4 regions of the Heyndrickxia sporothermodurans genome follow, and region 1 is predicted to be linked to each of the others. Evidence: riboswitches for the same ligand, from Rfam matches in the RefSeq annotation. Region 1 holds a riboswitch; each other region holds the start of a gene.
The links. A riboswitch is a leader RNA that binds a small molecule or an ion and turns the genes downstream of it on or off. The one in region 1 is predicted to bind S-adenosylmethionine.
Positions count from the first base shown of each region.

Region 1 (3,823 bases):
AAGTTTCAACAATTAGTTGGTACATGCTCTCTTGGAACTTTTCCAAATTCATCTTATTCCTCTCCCTTATTCCTTCTAGATATATGTATAAATTCCATAATCATTATACTCCTTATAACAATTGATTTAAAGGGAAGATTTTGGTGCGATCCTTTCATTTACTTGGCTCTCGCTTAGTCCGATTTATCTGGTTAAAACGATAAAAAAAGCCAAACCTAATTTGGTTTGACCTTCCTCTTACTTTTTAAATTGCTCACATTTCATTTCCAAATCGTCAATCATTTCGATTAAGCGGTCAATGTCTTCCAATTCTGTATCTTCAGGATCAATGGAATCCAATACTTCTAAAAACATATTTAATCGTTGTTTTAAATAAAGCACTTGTGAATCTTTATCATGAACTGCGTTTCCCAAAGGTGCGTCTCTCCTTTCGTCATTTTACTATCATACCAAACATATACTTAAGTGAAAACATCTTGTTCTTTCAAAAATGATTACCCTGGGTTAATATGATATCTGGGTGTCTTTTAAAAGAAATACCCAATAATAGGTTTATAAATAATTAGAGGAGTCTTGTATTATGCAAAACGTTTCACAACTTCCATTGATTACCCCGTCAAATGATCCGTGGGAAGCGTACTTGGATGTAAAAGATCATGGAAGCCTTGTTCTATCGAATATTGAATTTACAACTACCACCCTTTGTAATATGCGCTGTGAGCATTGTGCGGTAGGATATACGCTGCAGCCAAAGGATCCAAATGCATTGCCGTTAGAGCTGTTACTTCAACGTTTGGAAGAAATTCCACAATTGCGCGCATTGAGTATTACGGGTGGAGAGCCGATGCTTTCAAAAAAATCGGTAGAAAATTATGTTCTTCCATTACTTAAGTATGCCCATCAAAACGGCATCCGAACACAAATTAATTCAAACTTAACCCTTGACCCCGATCGCTACTTATTAATTGCTCCATATTTAGATGTCTTACATATTTCTCATAACTGGGGAACGGTAGATGATTTCATTGATGGTGGGTTTGCTAACATGGCTAGAAAGCCTACGCGCGAACAACGAAAAAAGTTATTTGACCGAATGATTGAAAACAGTCGGCTTCTTTCTGAAAAAGGTGTCATGGTTTCTGCAGAAACAATGTTAAATAAGCGCACACTTCCACATTTAGAACATATTCACCGACAAATTGTCGAGGAAATGAAATGTGCTCGTCACGAGGTTCATCCAATGTATCCAAGTGATTTTGCTGCGAATTTAGAAGTGCTGTCACTTGAACAAACACGCGAAGCAATTCATCATTTGCTTGACATTCGCGATGAAAATACTTGGATGTTATTTGGAACTTTGCCTTTCTATCCATGCAGTCCGAATGAAGAAGATTTAACCTTACTGAAGAGGCTGTATTCGAGTAAAAATGTGACTGTGCGAAATGATCCTGATGGACGTTCACGATTAAATGTAAATATTTTCACTGGGGATGTTATTGTTACTGATTTTGGTGATACACCGCCACTTGGAAATATTCAACATGATGCTCTTCCAGCTTTATATGAAAAATGGATGGCAACACCTTTGGCGAAATCATTGAATTGCCATTGTCCAGCGGTTCAATGTGTGGGTCCAAATGTGCTTGTGAAAGATGCCTATTATCGTGAGGTTGATTTTCAAAAGAGGAAAGCTAATATTAGTTTATAAAATATTTAAACGCTCGGAACACTCTGGGCGTTTAATTTTTACTTACCTTGATAATTAAAGTTCGTTAAAAAAGGGCAAATTCCTTTTACTAGACTTTTCTCTTATATTATTTCAATATATTTTGTAAAACAAATTATTGACAGAACAGCAAAACAAGTGTAATTTAACTTGTAGTTAAATAGTTTTGAATATTCTTATCTAGAGAGGTGGAGGGACTGGCCCTTTGAAGCCTCGGCAGCAGACTTTTCGAAGTACTGTGCCAATTCCAGAAGCGAAAAGCTTGAAGATAAGAAGAGATCCGATTATGGAAATTACCCCTCTTCTTATTTATGTGAAGAGGGTTTTTTATTTTGAGTGAGAGGGGATATATTTTATGACAAAGACATTGACGAAAGCTCCATTTAAAGCTGATCATGTGGGCAGTTTTCTTAGAACGGAGCCGATTAAAGAAGCGAGGAAAGCTTTTGCAAATGGAGAAATCGATAAAGCTGCATTAAAGGCTGTAGAAGATAAAGAAATCGAGAAACTTGTGCAAACGGAAATTGAGGTTGGACTTAAATCAATTACTGATGGGGAATTTCGACGTTCCTATTGGCATTTAGATTTTTTAGCGGGTTTAAAGGGTGTTGAACTGTTTGAAGCGGAATATATTAATAACTTTAAAGGATCGCAGCCGAAAAATAATGCGATTAAAATAGTCGATAAAATAGAATTCCACAATCATTATATGCTCGAACACTTTAAGTTTTTAAAAGATGCCGTAGAAAAGTATGGGGATGGCAGCCAAGTCGCCAAGTTTTCTATACCAAGTCCAAATATGTTATTCACTAGAATTCAAGGGGATGAATATTATAATGGCGATACAGAGCAGTTCTATCGTGATACTGTTGTTGCCTATCAAAAAGCCATTCAAGCATTCTATGATGCCGGCTGCCGATATTTGCAATTAGATGATACTTCGTGGATTGATTTTGTTTCGGAAGAGCGAATCAAAGCAGTTGTTGAAAAACTTGGAATGGATGTACAAGACATCATTGATACGAGAGTACGTTGTTTAAATGATGCGATTTCACAGAAGCCTGATGATATGTTGATTACGATGCATATTTGCAGAGGAAACTTCCGCTCTACCTTTATTACAAGCGGCGGATATCATACGATTTCTGATGCCATTTTTGCAAACTTAAACGTCGATGGACTTTTCCTTGAATATGATGATAATCGTTCAGGCGATTTTGAACCATTAAAAAGTTTTACACGGGGTGACCTGACCGTTGTACTTGGATTAATTACGTCAAAATTCCCGGACCTAGAAGATTCTAATAGAATTAAAGATAGAATAAAAGAAGCTAGTCAATATATTCCTTTGGAAAACCTAGCCTTAAGTCCTCAATGCGGATTTGCAAGTACGGAAGAAGGGAATGTATTAACCGAAGAGGATCAGTGGAATAAAATTAAACATGTAAATGAAATTGCTAAGGATATTTGGAATACACTCTAAAATGTATGCCTCCTTCCATGATGGAAGGAGGTCATTTCATTTATTTTGGCTATTTTATAAATAAAATTGATTACTCCTAATAGTAAACTGATTTTTAATACAAATGATGTTCTAATTTACCTGTGGCTAACCGGGGAAATTTGGTTTGTGCATCATAAAATTTTGTTTATGACGCATGAAGTTTGGTTTGTGCATCATACTTTGTCATTTGTGGATCATAGACTCTTTTTCAAACGACTAATTTCCAGTCTATAGATTTTTAAAATTTTATTTGTGGCACATCATGCCCGTCTATGTAGTAGATATTTGTTTCATTTAAATTCTCAATTATCTTTGTATAATATTCCAAAATCTCCAAACTCTATTTATATACAGACGAAGGAGAATATCAAATGGCTCAAATCATCTTATGGGGTATACTTATTATTTCATGGCTTTCATTGTTTTTTCTAAAAAAAGATTCTATCCGCCGGTTTATGCCTGTAGCAATTTTTGCTGCCTTATTAGTCACCATAATTGAAGAAATCGGTTATGTTTACAATTGGTGGACGATTCTGGGGAAAATTTTTCCGTGGGAACATTTCATTACATATCCTTTAACCTATGGTCCTTTT
Region 1 covers NZ_NAZB01000049.1:994-4,816, reverse strand. The annotation lists gene B5V89_RS16495 (fumarate hydratase) at 1-52, opposite strand, end outside; gene B5V89_RS20205 (SE1561 family protein) at 238-414, opposite strand; gene yfkAB (radical SAM/CxCxxxxC motif protein YfkAB) at 581-1,708, shown strand; SAM riboswitch class I at 1,900-2,001, shown strand; gene B5V89_RS16485 (5-methyltetrahydropteroyltriglutamate--homocysteine S-methyltransferase) at 2,082-3,209, shown strand; gene B5V89_RS16480 (hypothetical protein) at 3,602-3,823, shown strand, end outside.

Region 2 (3,823 bases), on a different contig from region 1:
CTAACACCGTTGAACGTGCAGCGCCTTCCACTTTCTTACCGTTAATTGTATAAGGAACCTCATTTACACTGTAAATACGACGAGGTACATGCCGTGGAGAAGCTTTTTTACGAACATTGTTACGAATAACATCAGCTAAATCACTATCTAATTCTCTATCCTTCAAAACCACGCACAATACTATTTCTTCATCTCCCGCATTTGGTAAACCAAACACCAATGAATCTTCTATTTCCGGAATTTGCTCCAGAACACGGTAAATTTCAGCAGTACCTATACGTACACCGCCAGGATTAAGAGTTGTATCGGCGCGCCCGTAAATAATGATTGATTGTTCATTAGTTTGTTCTGCTAAATCTCCGTGCGTCCAAATTCCAGGACGTTTAGTAAAATAGGATGAATAATACCGTTCGTCACCGTCCTCTCCCCAAAACGTAAGTGGCATGCTTGGAAACGGCTTCGTGCACACTAAGTCACCTTTTTGATGAAGAACCGATACATCCTTTTCATCGAACACATCGACTGCCATACCCAGTGCTTTACAAGTAATCTCCCCTCGGCGTACAGGATGTACCGGAGATCCCATTACGAAACAGCCAATAATTTCGGTTCCACCGGAAATCGATGCTAGTAAAATGTCTTTTTTAATATAATCATAGACCCAATCATATTGTTCGGCTGAAAGTGGTGCACCGCAAGAAATAACACTACGAAGCTGCGACAAATTATGCTCCTGACCAACCGAATAACCGGCTTTTTGCAAAGTTTCCAAATACTTTGGACTCGTACCAAAATGTGTGACGCCAACTTTTTCAGCAATCTCCCATAGAACTCCAATATTGTCCTTAGGTAATGGTGATCCGTCATAAAGGAGAATTACGGCACCGCTCGCAAGTCCCGAAATTAACCAGGGATACATCATCCATGCGGTATTTGTATACCAAAACAAAATATCGCCATGCTTTATATCACAATGCAACTGATGTTCTTTCACGTGTTGAATTAAAGTACCGCCAACCGAGTGGACAATCGCTTTTGGAAGCCCTGTCGTTCCCGACGTATAGAGTATGTATAAAGGGTGATTAAAAGGAACTCTCGTATATTCTGGAATGAACGGGCCGCTTTTACACAGTTCATTCCAATTTAATACATGCTTTGACTGGTTCTTTAATAAATCATCGCCTTCAGTTAACGTTACTATGGCTGACACCTCGTCAAGGACCTCGGAAATCGCACGGATATTATCACGGATATCAAAATGTTTACCGTTATATTGATACTCCAAAACTGTAATCAATACCTTTGGTTGAACTTGGCCAAGCCGATCAATAATACCTTGAGAGCCAAAATCTGGGGAACACGAAGTCCATACCGCTCCTAATGAGGCAGTTGCCAATAAAGCTACTAATGATTCGATTCCGTTTGTCACAATTCCAGCAACACGATCTCCACTTCTTACACCTAAATTCCGTAAACCTTCTTGCGCTTTCGCCACCTTGCTACGTAATTCTCGTAGTGAAAAATGTGAAGTAGTACCATCCTCTCCAGCAACAATTACAGCTATTTCTTCTTCCTCTCCCATCAAAACATTTTCTGCAAAATTCAATTGGGCCCCCGGGAACCATTGGGCTCCTAATATTCCATCAACGGTGGGTGGAATGAATACCTTCTTCCCCTTTTCTCCGATGATTTTTGCAAAGTCCCAAACGCCAGACCAGAACTCTTCCGGATGAGCTATTGACCAACGATGTAGGCGCTCATAGGGAAAGAGAGGAAATCCAACCTGCTCTGAAAATCCTTTCAAGTTAGACTGTGAAATCCAATTTTCGTTTGGCTGCCATAAAATGTTAGGATCTAATACATTGTTTTGTTTTTTCATCATTTATCCCTCCACTAAACTAATCAAATATAACTTATAATATTGGTTTACTTGGATTAACGAATGAAGACGACTATTGTCCTTCTCTTCATCCAAAATATTTAAATAAAAAACCCCTCATCACAATAAGAAGAGGGGTCCTCATCTTATCTTTCAGATACATACGTATCTGCAGGAATTAGCACCGTTCCATATAGGGGGTTGCTGGACGTCATTGGGCCTGGTCCCTCAGTCGCTCTTGATAAGAATATATTTAATTGGTTTAAATTTCTTAATAAATTGAATTTTATAATCAATCAATCTGATTGTCAATTATTTTTTTACTCTTAGGCTGTGTGAAAACACTTACATTCATGTGGCTGTTAGAAATATTTTTATTATTCATGATCGTGATACTGGTTAAAGTCCTGTATCCCAGTTCTAATCCCATATTAACGGTCTTTCCAAACCGATCATACGTAAATATTGTAAAAATTGTCCGGCATGAACTCCATCATGATAGGCAATTCGCAGAAGCATGTCCCCTAAGTATCGCTGATAGCCTACATCACTGCGATCGATAAGTCTATTTTTTAATTCATCGGTTGAAAGAGATTGAACATATGAAATGAAATTGTCAAAGTAGGGTTTCGATAGTTCAATTTCTTTTTCTATTGATATAATCGGTTCCTCATCAAATGAAGCTGGTGCCTCCTCTTTAATTGAACCATTTTTCTCTAACATTAAATGATAATAATAGCTAGATGTCCAAACGTGACGGATCATTTCTCCAAAAGACATTGCATCTTTATCCGGTTGCCATTCAATCCAGCTATCAGGCAATGACCTCCATAATTTAATGGAACGACGACGTGTTTCTTGCAAATTTAAAATACTTAACTCAATCGAATTCATTCAAATTCCTCCCGTAAATTCTTTACTAGATTATTGTAGTATAAAAACATTTAGGGTATCATCGAAATATGAATGTATATCCGAATATTTCATATATTGCAAAACTCATAGCCGAACCAACGCGTGCCATCATTTTAGATCGTTTAATGGATGGGAGAGCACTGCCAGCCAGTGAACTAGCTTATATGGCGAAAGTATCCCATTCAACAATTAGCTCCCACCTTGCAAAGCTTGTTGAAGGAAATCTACTAGTAATGGAGCAGCACGGAAGACATCGTTACTACCGGCTAGCCAATGAGGAAGTCGCCGAGGTCATTGAAAAATTAGGAACGATCGCACCGCAAGCTGAAATTCGCACATTACGACAATCAAGTCAAATGAAACAAGTCCGTCATGGTCGAACTTGCTACGACCATTTAGCTGGAGAACTTGGTGTAAAAGTGACTCAATCTTTGCTTGATAAAAAAATCATCATTTTAGACAAGGAGGCATTTGTTGTTACTGAACAAGGGAAAAACTGGTTTCTTCAATTAAGAATTAATATTGAAGAGGCTACGATTAAAAGGAGGATTTTTGCTAAACCATGCCTTGATTGGAGTGAAAGACGCTATCATATGTCAGGCTGGTTAGGTGCCGCGATTGCTACTCATTTTTTTACACAAAAATGGATCATAAAAGCTGAGTCGATCCGTGCGGTTCACCTTACACCAAAGGGAAAACAAGCATTGCAACAGTATTTTGGAATTGAAATGTAGGTTACAGCAATTGCATTAAAATGCATACAAATGCTGGAAAAGAACGATCGATTTCTTTAAAGAAAGTTATCATAATACTAGAATATAATTAGAAAGATTGACCATTCATTGATCAATCTTTCCAATTCCTGTATATAAAGATTTATCAATTTTTTCGCTAAATACCCCGAATTACAATATACGATTAAAGTAAGTAAGCTCCCGGGTCTAAGTTACATTTAGACAACTTATCAAAAATCATATTGAGCATCTCTATCTTCTTGCACATTTTTATAAGTTTCTGTTAATAAAACCG
Region 2 covers NZ_NAZB01000078.1:43,042-46,864, forward strand. The annotation lists gene B5V89_RS19075 (acetoacetate--CoA ligase) at 1-1,879, opposite strand, end outside; SAM riboswitch class I at 2,023-2,127, opposite strand; gene B5V89_RS19080 (DinB family protein) at 2,300-2,773, opposite strand; gene B5V89_RS19085 (ArsR/SmtB family transcription factor) at 2,842-3,528, shown strand; partial or broken gene B5V89_RS19090 (NADPH-dependent FMN reductase) at 3,759-3,823, opposite strand, start outside.
Region 2: linked by a shared signal. The riboswitch ahead of B5V89_RS19075 (acetoacetate--CoA ligase) and the one ahead of B5V89_RS16485 (5-methyltetrahydropteroyltriglutamate--homocysteine S-methyltransferase) in region 1 are both predicted to bind S-adenosylmethionine.

Region 3 (3,823 bases), on a different contig from region 1:
TCTAAGTGCAACCGTCTTTTTTCCTTCGGTGCCTTTAAAATAGGCGATTACATTTGGTTCCGAGAAACGTGAATCGACGGGAATGCCGAACTCAGCTAATTTCTCCTTTACATAAGCGGCAGTTTCAAACTCCTGACCTGACAGTTCTGGATGCATATGAAAATGCCTGCGTTGTTCAATTGTCCAAGCTTTTAAGGCTGAATCTACTAGTTTTGTCTGTAACATGATGAACCCTCCGAAATTCTTTATTGAGTATTTAATTAGACATAAGGTGCAATTCTTCCTGTTTCATGGATATTATTTTAAAACGGTCCATAATGAATTGCTTGGGCGATGAGTAGGAATACGACACTGATTCCGATCTCGATAAAAATAAATGGCAGTACCCATTTGAACCATTTCGTAAATGGAATGCCCGCGATAGCAAGGCCGGCAATTAATACCCCTGCCGTTGGAAAAATAGAGTTGGTGATGCCATCCCCGAGCTGAAATGCCAATACGGCTGTCTGTCTAGTTACACCAACTAAGTCAGATAGCGGAGCCATGATAGGCATCGTAAGCGCGGCTTGTCCACTTCCAGATGGAACAAGAAAGTTAAGGAAAAGCTGGACAAAAAACATTCCTACTGCGTTTAATGCGGGTGATAACTGACTTAAAAGGGAAGAAGCATAATACAAAACGGAATCCATTAATTTTCCATCTTGGAATACAACGAGAATGGCTTGTGCGAAACCGATAATTAATGCGCCACCAATTACTTCCTTTGCTCCATCCATAAAGCTATCCGCCATTTTGTTTGGATTTAATTTTCCAATGATTCCGATGAGGATACCGAACAATAGGAACAAACCGGCGATTTCTGTAATATACCAACCGAATTTTAAAACCCCTGTAATCAATACAACAAAGTTAAGTAAGAAAACAGTAAGGACCCACTTATGGCGAGTTTCTAACTTTACATCAGATGCAATTGTGTTTCCTTTTTGGAAGTTTCCTAGGAACCGTAGTTCAGGCTGTGCTTTAACTTTTTTGGCATAGCGGTAAACGAATAGGACTCCTGCGATATAAAATGTAGCAAGCAATGCCAGTCGGAGGCCAATGCCTGAGAATGTTGGTAATTCTGCAATGCTTTGTGCGACCCCAACATTAAATGGATTCATTATGGCACTCATAAATCCAATATTTGCTCCGAGAGAAACAATCGCAAATCCGACCATTGCATCGAATCCTAAGGCTATTGCCAGTGGGGTGATAATCGCTATATAGATGATAGTTTCCTCTGCCATACCCATTAAGGTCCCACCTGCTGCAAAGAACAACATAAGAACAGGAATAAGTAGCAGTTCACGATTGGCGAGCTTTTTTGAAATCGTCAGTATCAATGCATCAAGAGCACCTGTCGCCTTTAAAATACCGAAAGAACCACCGACCATTAATACGAAAAAGATTATTCCAGCACCTTGAATCATTCCCGTATGAATACTAGTGAATATTTTAAAAAAGCCAACCGGAGACGAGTCCGTCAAATGAAACGAATCAGGAACAACGATCGTTCGGCCATCCTTATCTACTCGATCATATTCCCCCGCAGGTACAATGTATGTTAATACAGCAGCAATAATAATCACGAAGAAAATAAGGACAAAAGCATTGATATTTCTAACGTTCTTCTCCTGATCTTGAGGAGGGGACTGATTTTTTGGTTTAAATTGAAGAAGAGTGTTGGGCATTTTGTAAACTCCTTTTTAAATAATTGATATGAATTTTTATACAACCAATTGTAATATATATTCATTGGTTATGCAAGAATAGTTTAATATTTTTGTATTACCAAAGAAAGCCTATCACTCTTATTCAAAAAAAGTATTGACAATTAATGATTAATTTTATAGTATTAAGTAAATTTTAAATTGAATAACTTATCCAGAGAGACTGAGGGACAGGCCCGATGACGTCCAGCAACCTTCTATATATGAAAGGTGCTAATTCCTGCAGAATGTTATCATTCTGAAAGATAAGGTTTAGATAGACGCTAACCACTTTCGGATGATTGTGGTTTTTTTTATTGTCTAGCGCAACCAACCTGAAAGAACATTTGCTTGTCGGGGCTAAGCAAGGCGCTTACGCTTTTCGTATTGGTTTTTGAAAGGGGAAAACAACATGCTTGTACTAGAAGATATCCATAAATCGTATGGAAAAGAGAATAAGGTTCATGCATTAAAAGGAATTAATTTGAAAGTAGAGAAAGGGGAAATCTTTGGGGTTGTAGGATTTAGTGGTGCTGGAAAAAGTACTCTCATCCGTTGTGTGAATTTATTAGAACGACCTACTGCTGGAAAAGTGTTAATCAATGGTGTGGATCTCTTATCCCTACAACCAAGTGAATTACGAAAACAACGAAAGAAAATCGGGATGATTTTTCAGCAATATAATTTATTGCATTCGAAAACCATTTTCCGCAATGTGGCAATGCCGCTCATTTTAGAAGGGAAACCGAAGGATGAAATTCAGAGGAAAGTCACTCAATTATTATCCTTTGTCGGGTTAGAGGATCACATGGATAAATATCCCGAACAACTATCTGGAGGGCAGAAGCAGAGGGTTGGAATCGCAAGGGCGTTGGCAACTGATCCCGATATTCTTCTTTGTGATGAAGCAACATCAGCCCTTGATCCGAATACGACGGAGGCCGTACTGGAGTTATTACGAAAGGTACGTGATGAATTAGGCATTACCATTTTAATGATCACCCATGAAATGAATGTAATACGCGATGTCTGTGATAAGGTAGCTGTCATTGAAAGAGGAATCATTGTTGAACAAGGCTCGGTAATCGACGTGTTTACTGAACCAAAAACGGCTATTGCAAGAAGCTTTGTGCGTACTGTTTTGAATGATACGATTCCTAAATCAGTACAAAAGCTGATTGAAGAAAGCAGCCAAGCGAACCCGCATGGCATTTATCGGATTATTTTTAAAGGTGCATCAACGAGTACACCATTGTTATCAAATACGGCTAAACAGTTTTCAATCGATTTGAATGTTCTTCATGGAATGGTAACGGAGCTCCAAGGGAAACCTTTTGGAAATTTAATTGTAGAACTAAAAGGAGATGCGGATGAAATCCATCGTGCCGTCCATTACATACAAGAGCATGATGCAGTAATTAAGGAGGTGACAGAAGATGGCTTTTGATTGGAGCTGGTTCTGGCCGGAATTTTTGACAGCTATAAATCAAACCTTCTATATGGTAATAGTCGGATTAATTATTTCGATTATTATTGGTTTGCCCATCGGGGTTGTGTTAGTTATTACAAGAGAAAATGGGATTCTTGAGAACAAAATTATTTTCAATATTCTTAATGTCATCATCAATATTTTTCGTTCCGTACCGTTCATTATCCTAGTCGTGGCCATTATCCCCTTCACCCGATTAGTGGTCGGAACGTCGATTGGGACGACGGCAGCAATTGTCCCACTTGTTCTCTATACAGCGTTTTATATCGGTCGATTAGTTGAAAACTCTTTACTAGAAGTGGATCACGGTACCATCGAATTAGCACAAGCGATGGGTGCAACACCGTGGCAAATTATCTGGAGATTTCTACTTCCCGAAGCCCGAAGCTCGTTAGTTCTAGCCTTAACGATTGCGACCATTGGATTAATTGGTGCTTCAGCTATGGCAGGAGCTGTTGGTGGTGGAGGAATCGGTGATTTAGCGATTACGTACGGATATAACCAGTTTAAGACCGAAGTAATGATTATTACCGTCGTCACACTAATCATTTTGGTTCAACTCGTTCAATCACTAGGAAATATTATT
Region 3 covers NZ_NAZB01000026.1:29,865-33,687, forward strand. The annotation lists gene B5V89_RS12565 (M20 metallopeptidase family protein) at 1-225, opposite strand, end outside; gene B5V89_RS12570 (YfcC family protein) at 303-1,730, opposite strand; SAM riboswitch class I at 1,917-2,021, shown strand; gene B5V89_RS12575 (methionine ABC transporter ATP-binding protein) at 2,161-3,195, shown strand; gene B5V89_RS12580 (methionine ABC transporter permease) at 3,185-3,823, shown strand, end outside.
Region 3: linked by a shared signal. The riboswitch ahead of B5V89_RS12575 (methionine ABC transporter ATP-binding protein) and the one ahead of B5V89_RS16485 (5-methyltetrahydropteroyltriglutamate--homocysteine S-methyltransferase) in region 1 are both predicted to bind S-adenosylmethionine.

Region 4 (3,823 bases), on a different contig from region 1:
ATATATGAAAATTTGAAAATATAAACCAATTTTAAACAAAACAAAAGCTGCCTTTCTATTGAAAAGCAGCCTGTTTGTACGATTATTAATCTGCGAATATCTCTTTCCATTCGTCTTTCTTCGCAAGTAATTCGCGAGCAAGCTCTTGGGCGCCTTCAAGGCTATGACTTGCAGCCCAGCCACATTGAATTTCATTACAAGCTGGAACTTCTTTTGCCTCTAATACGTCATTTAATGTTTTTTCTAACGCGTCAAGGATCCCATCATAATCATCATGGTTAAGGACGGCAAGGTAAAAGCCTGTTTGACAGCCCATAGGACTTAAATCTACTACATGATCGAGATGATTACGTACATTTTCAGCTAGTAAATGCTCTAGTGAATGAAGCGCAGGCATTTCCATATGCTCTTTATTTGGTTGCTTTAAACGGATATCGTATTTATGGATGACATCTCCATTTTGTCCATGAATCACTCCAGCTAAGCGGACATATGGTGCTTTTACTTTTGTATGATCAAGATTAAAGCTTTCTACATTCATTTTTTGTACCATGATATATTCACTCCTATAATAATTAAGTTAGATTTTGAATTATCTTTATATTATAACACATTATAAAGACTTTTCTTTTAAAGGCGGATTAGTAAGAATAGCCTTTTTCCTTTGAAGTTTTGGATATCCGACTAGTATCGCTATCACCCCGCAAATTCCCATCAAGATTGGATAGAAAGAATAAGGGAGTATGCTCACTGGTGAAATGGAAGCAATACTGGCAGCTGCGAGCAATTGACCTCCGTATGGAACAATTCCTTGCCAGCAACTAGAAAATAGATCGAGAATACTTGCTGATTTTCTTCCGTCAATTTCATATTCATCTGCGATATTTTTCGCTAATGGTCCAGTAATAATAATGGAAATCGTATTATTTGCCGTTGCGATATCCGCAACGCTGACTAAACTGGCTATCCCAAACTCGGCACCTTTTTTTGACCTAATTTTACTAGTGACAAAGTGTAATAGATAATCGATTCCGCCATTATATTTAATAATTTCCACTAAACCACCAATCAAAATTGCCACGATCGCAATGTCTTCCATACTCATGACGCCTTTTGCAACGGTTTGTAGAAATCCTAGAAAGTCATATGATCCATAAGCAATTCCGATGATTCCAGCAAAAATGGTTCCCCCCAGCAGTACAATTAAAACATTGACTCCGAGTAGAGCGGCGACTAAGACAGCTACATAAGGTAAAACTTTTACCAATTCATACGGATGATCGCCGGCAACACTTGCATGATTTCCAAGGGTGATGATTCCAAGAAGGATGGCTGTAACAATGGCACCAGGCAAAACGATAAAGAAATTCACTTTAAATTTATCCTTCATTTGTGTTTCTTGTGTTCGCACAGCAGCAATCGTTGTGTCTGAAATCATTGAAAGATTATCGCCAAACATCGCTCCGCCAACAACGGTGGCCATAGCTAATGCTGTAGGGATATCTGTTTGTGTGGCAATCCCCAACCCAATTGGCGCCAATGCGACAACGGTACCCATAGAAGTTCCCATCGAGGTAGAGATAAAGCAACCGATAATGAAAAGTCCCACCATTAATAAATTTGCAGGAAGCAAGGTTAATCCGAGATTGACCGTTGATTCAACCGCTCCCATTTCCTTGGCAACACCGGCAAAAGCTCCGGCTAAAACAAAGATGACACACATTAAAATAATATTTGAATGTCCAGCCCCTTTACAAAAGATATCAATCTTTTTAGTTAATGATTCCTTCCTGTTCATTAATAATGCGACTGTAGCCGCGATAATGACCGCCACACTTAAAGGCATTTTGGAAAAATCATTTGCAAGAACTCCCGTTCCGATAAAAAGAAGTACAAAAATTAATAATGGTAATAGTGCGAGAAGACTTCCTTTTTTTTCTTGTTGTTTTGTCACATTAATTCCTCCTTAGTTCATTGTCATTCCACCTGTTACGTTAATTCCTTGCCCGGTTATATAGTCGGAAAATGCTGATGCTAAAAAAACAACGACATTCGCAATATCCTGTACAATGACCACTTTTTCAGTTAAATCTAAACAATATATTTATTATTCTTATAAGAATAATTGGATATGATGATGGAATATTCCATGATTTTCTTCATTCCTTAAAAATAAAGGCTGTTTTCGTAAAGTTAGTTTTTTGAGAATGGACCGTTCCTTTCCGCTGCAGAAAAGCAACGACCTTTTAGAAAAGAACAAATAAAAGAGGCCACTCAATTTAAAAGAGGCCTCATCATACAAGAAATCGTCCTCTCTTATCTTTCAAAACAAGTGTTTTGCAGGATTTAGCACCGATTCATGATCATCATGAAAGGTTGCCGAGCTTCATAGGGCCAGTCCCTCCGCTACTCTTTATAAGAGATACAATATGAAATTAACGTTACATCTTATTTATTTAAATTACACAAATGCATGAGAAAAGTCAATTTAATTTTTTATAACAAAAAATTCCAGACATTGGCCGGATATAAAAGAGGGGATTCAATAAATAAAAAAGAATGAAACAAATTCCTTATTTCCTATGTCTATAAATATATAAAGAAATAAAAAATAGATTAATATTAAGTTTTTCTAACATACGATTCAATCATATTGCAGGATTTTTCACTTTTTGCGAGAATGAATAAAAGATATACTTTCTTAATGGCATAATGAAAGAGTGGTAAATGTGGAACAAACAATCGAGGACTATTTAAACTATTTAAAATTAGAAAAAGAAACTCCATCCTTAAATTATTTGCAGCGGTTGATACAACAACATTTATCACGAATTCCTTATGAAACCTTCAGTAAGTTTCATTATTTTCAGAAGCATTCAAACTATGTTCCTCCAATCGAGGTTTTTGTAGAAAACTTAAAGGAAAAGGGTTGGGGAGGAACATGCTATACATTAAACATGAATTTTTCTCGCCTATTATCCCAATTAGGCTTTACTTGTTCATTAGTAAGGGTAAACCCGGGCCATTTAGCCATTATGGTGACGCTTGATCAGAGGCAATATTATGTGGATGTTGGTTATGGCTCACCAATTATGAAGCCGGTTGAGCTAGAAGCAAAGAGAAAACATGTTTTACATGGTTTTGGTGAAGAAATTGCTTTTACCCAAAAAACGATGGATAAATTCGAAATTGATCGCCGTTCGAATGGGAAATCCTTCGTAAAAAAGGAAATTGAGTGGACGCCGTTATCTGAGACAGACATTATAGAAGATATTCAACAATCTTATGTTGATGATGATGCTAATACAACGATGAGAAGAATTTCAGCTGTCCGATTTAATGGGCATGAATGCTATTTTTTAAGAGATCACACGATAAAGGTGATGACCTACCGAAATATCCGAGAAATTCAAATGAAGGATTTTAATAAATGGAAAACGACGGTACAAGAGGTGTACCAGATCGATGAACATTCATTACTTGAATCTGTGCAATTTCTTAAAGAACGCGGAGTGGTATTGTTTGAAAAATAATTAATTTGTAATTTTTGTACTAGCCTTAATGTGAGGACTAGTACTTTTTTTATAGGGGTTTCATTTTTATGCATAAATAAATGCATCATAGTGAATAATATAATGATTATTTTGGATTCATTTATTGGGGGTAGCTTGTTTTGATGAAATGCGACAAAAATTCAATAGTACTAGATTTTTACAATCAAAAGCGGTATGATATTGTCGTTAGAATTAATAAGTTATAATGGTCTGGCTATGGCCAGATTTTCTATGTAGAACGAGTTGAGTAGTATACCTATTTGTTTCAA
Region 4 covers NZ_NAZB01000038.1:39,118-42,940, forward strand. The annotation lists gene B5V89_RS15170 (S-ribosylhomocysteine lyase) at 86-553, opposite strand; gene B5V89_RS15175 (Na+/H+ antiporter NhaC family protein) at 614-1,954, opposite strand; gene B5V89_RS20630 (SDR family oxidoreductase) at 1,967-2,077, opposite strand; SAM riboswitch class I at 2,314-2,422, opposite strand; gene B5V89_RS15185 (arylamine N-acetyltransferase) at 2,730-3,533, shown strand.
Region 4: linked by a shared signal. The riboswitch ahead of B5V89_RS20630 (SDR family oxidoreductase) and the one ahead of B5V89_RS16485 (5-methyltetrahydropteroyltriglutamate--homocysteine S-methyltransferase) in region 1 are both predicted to bind S-adenosylmethionine.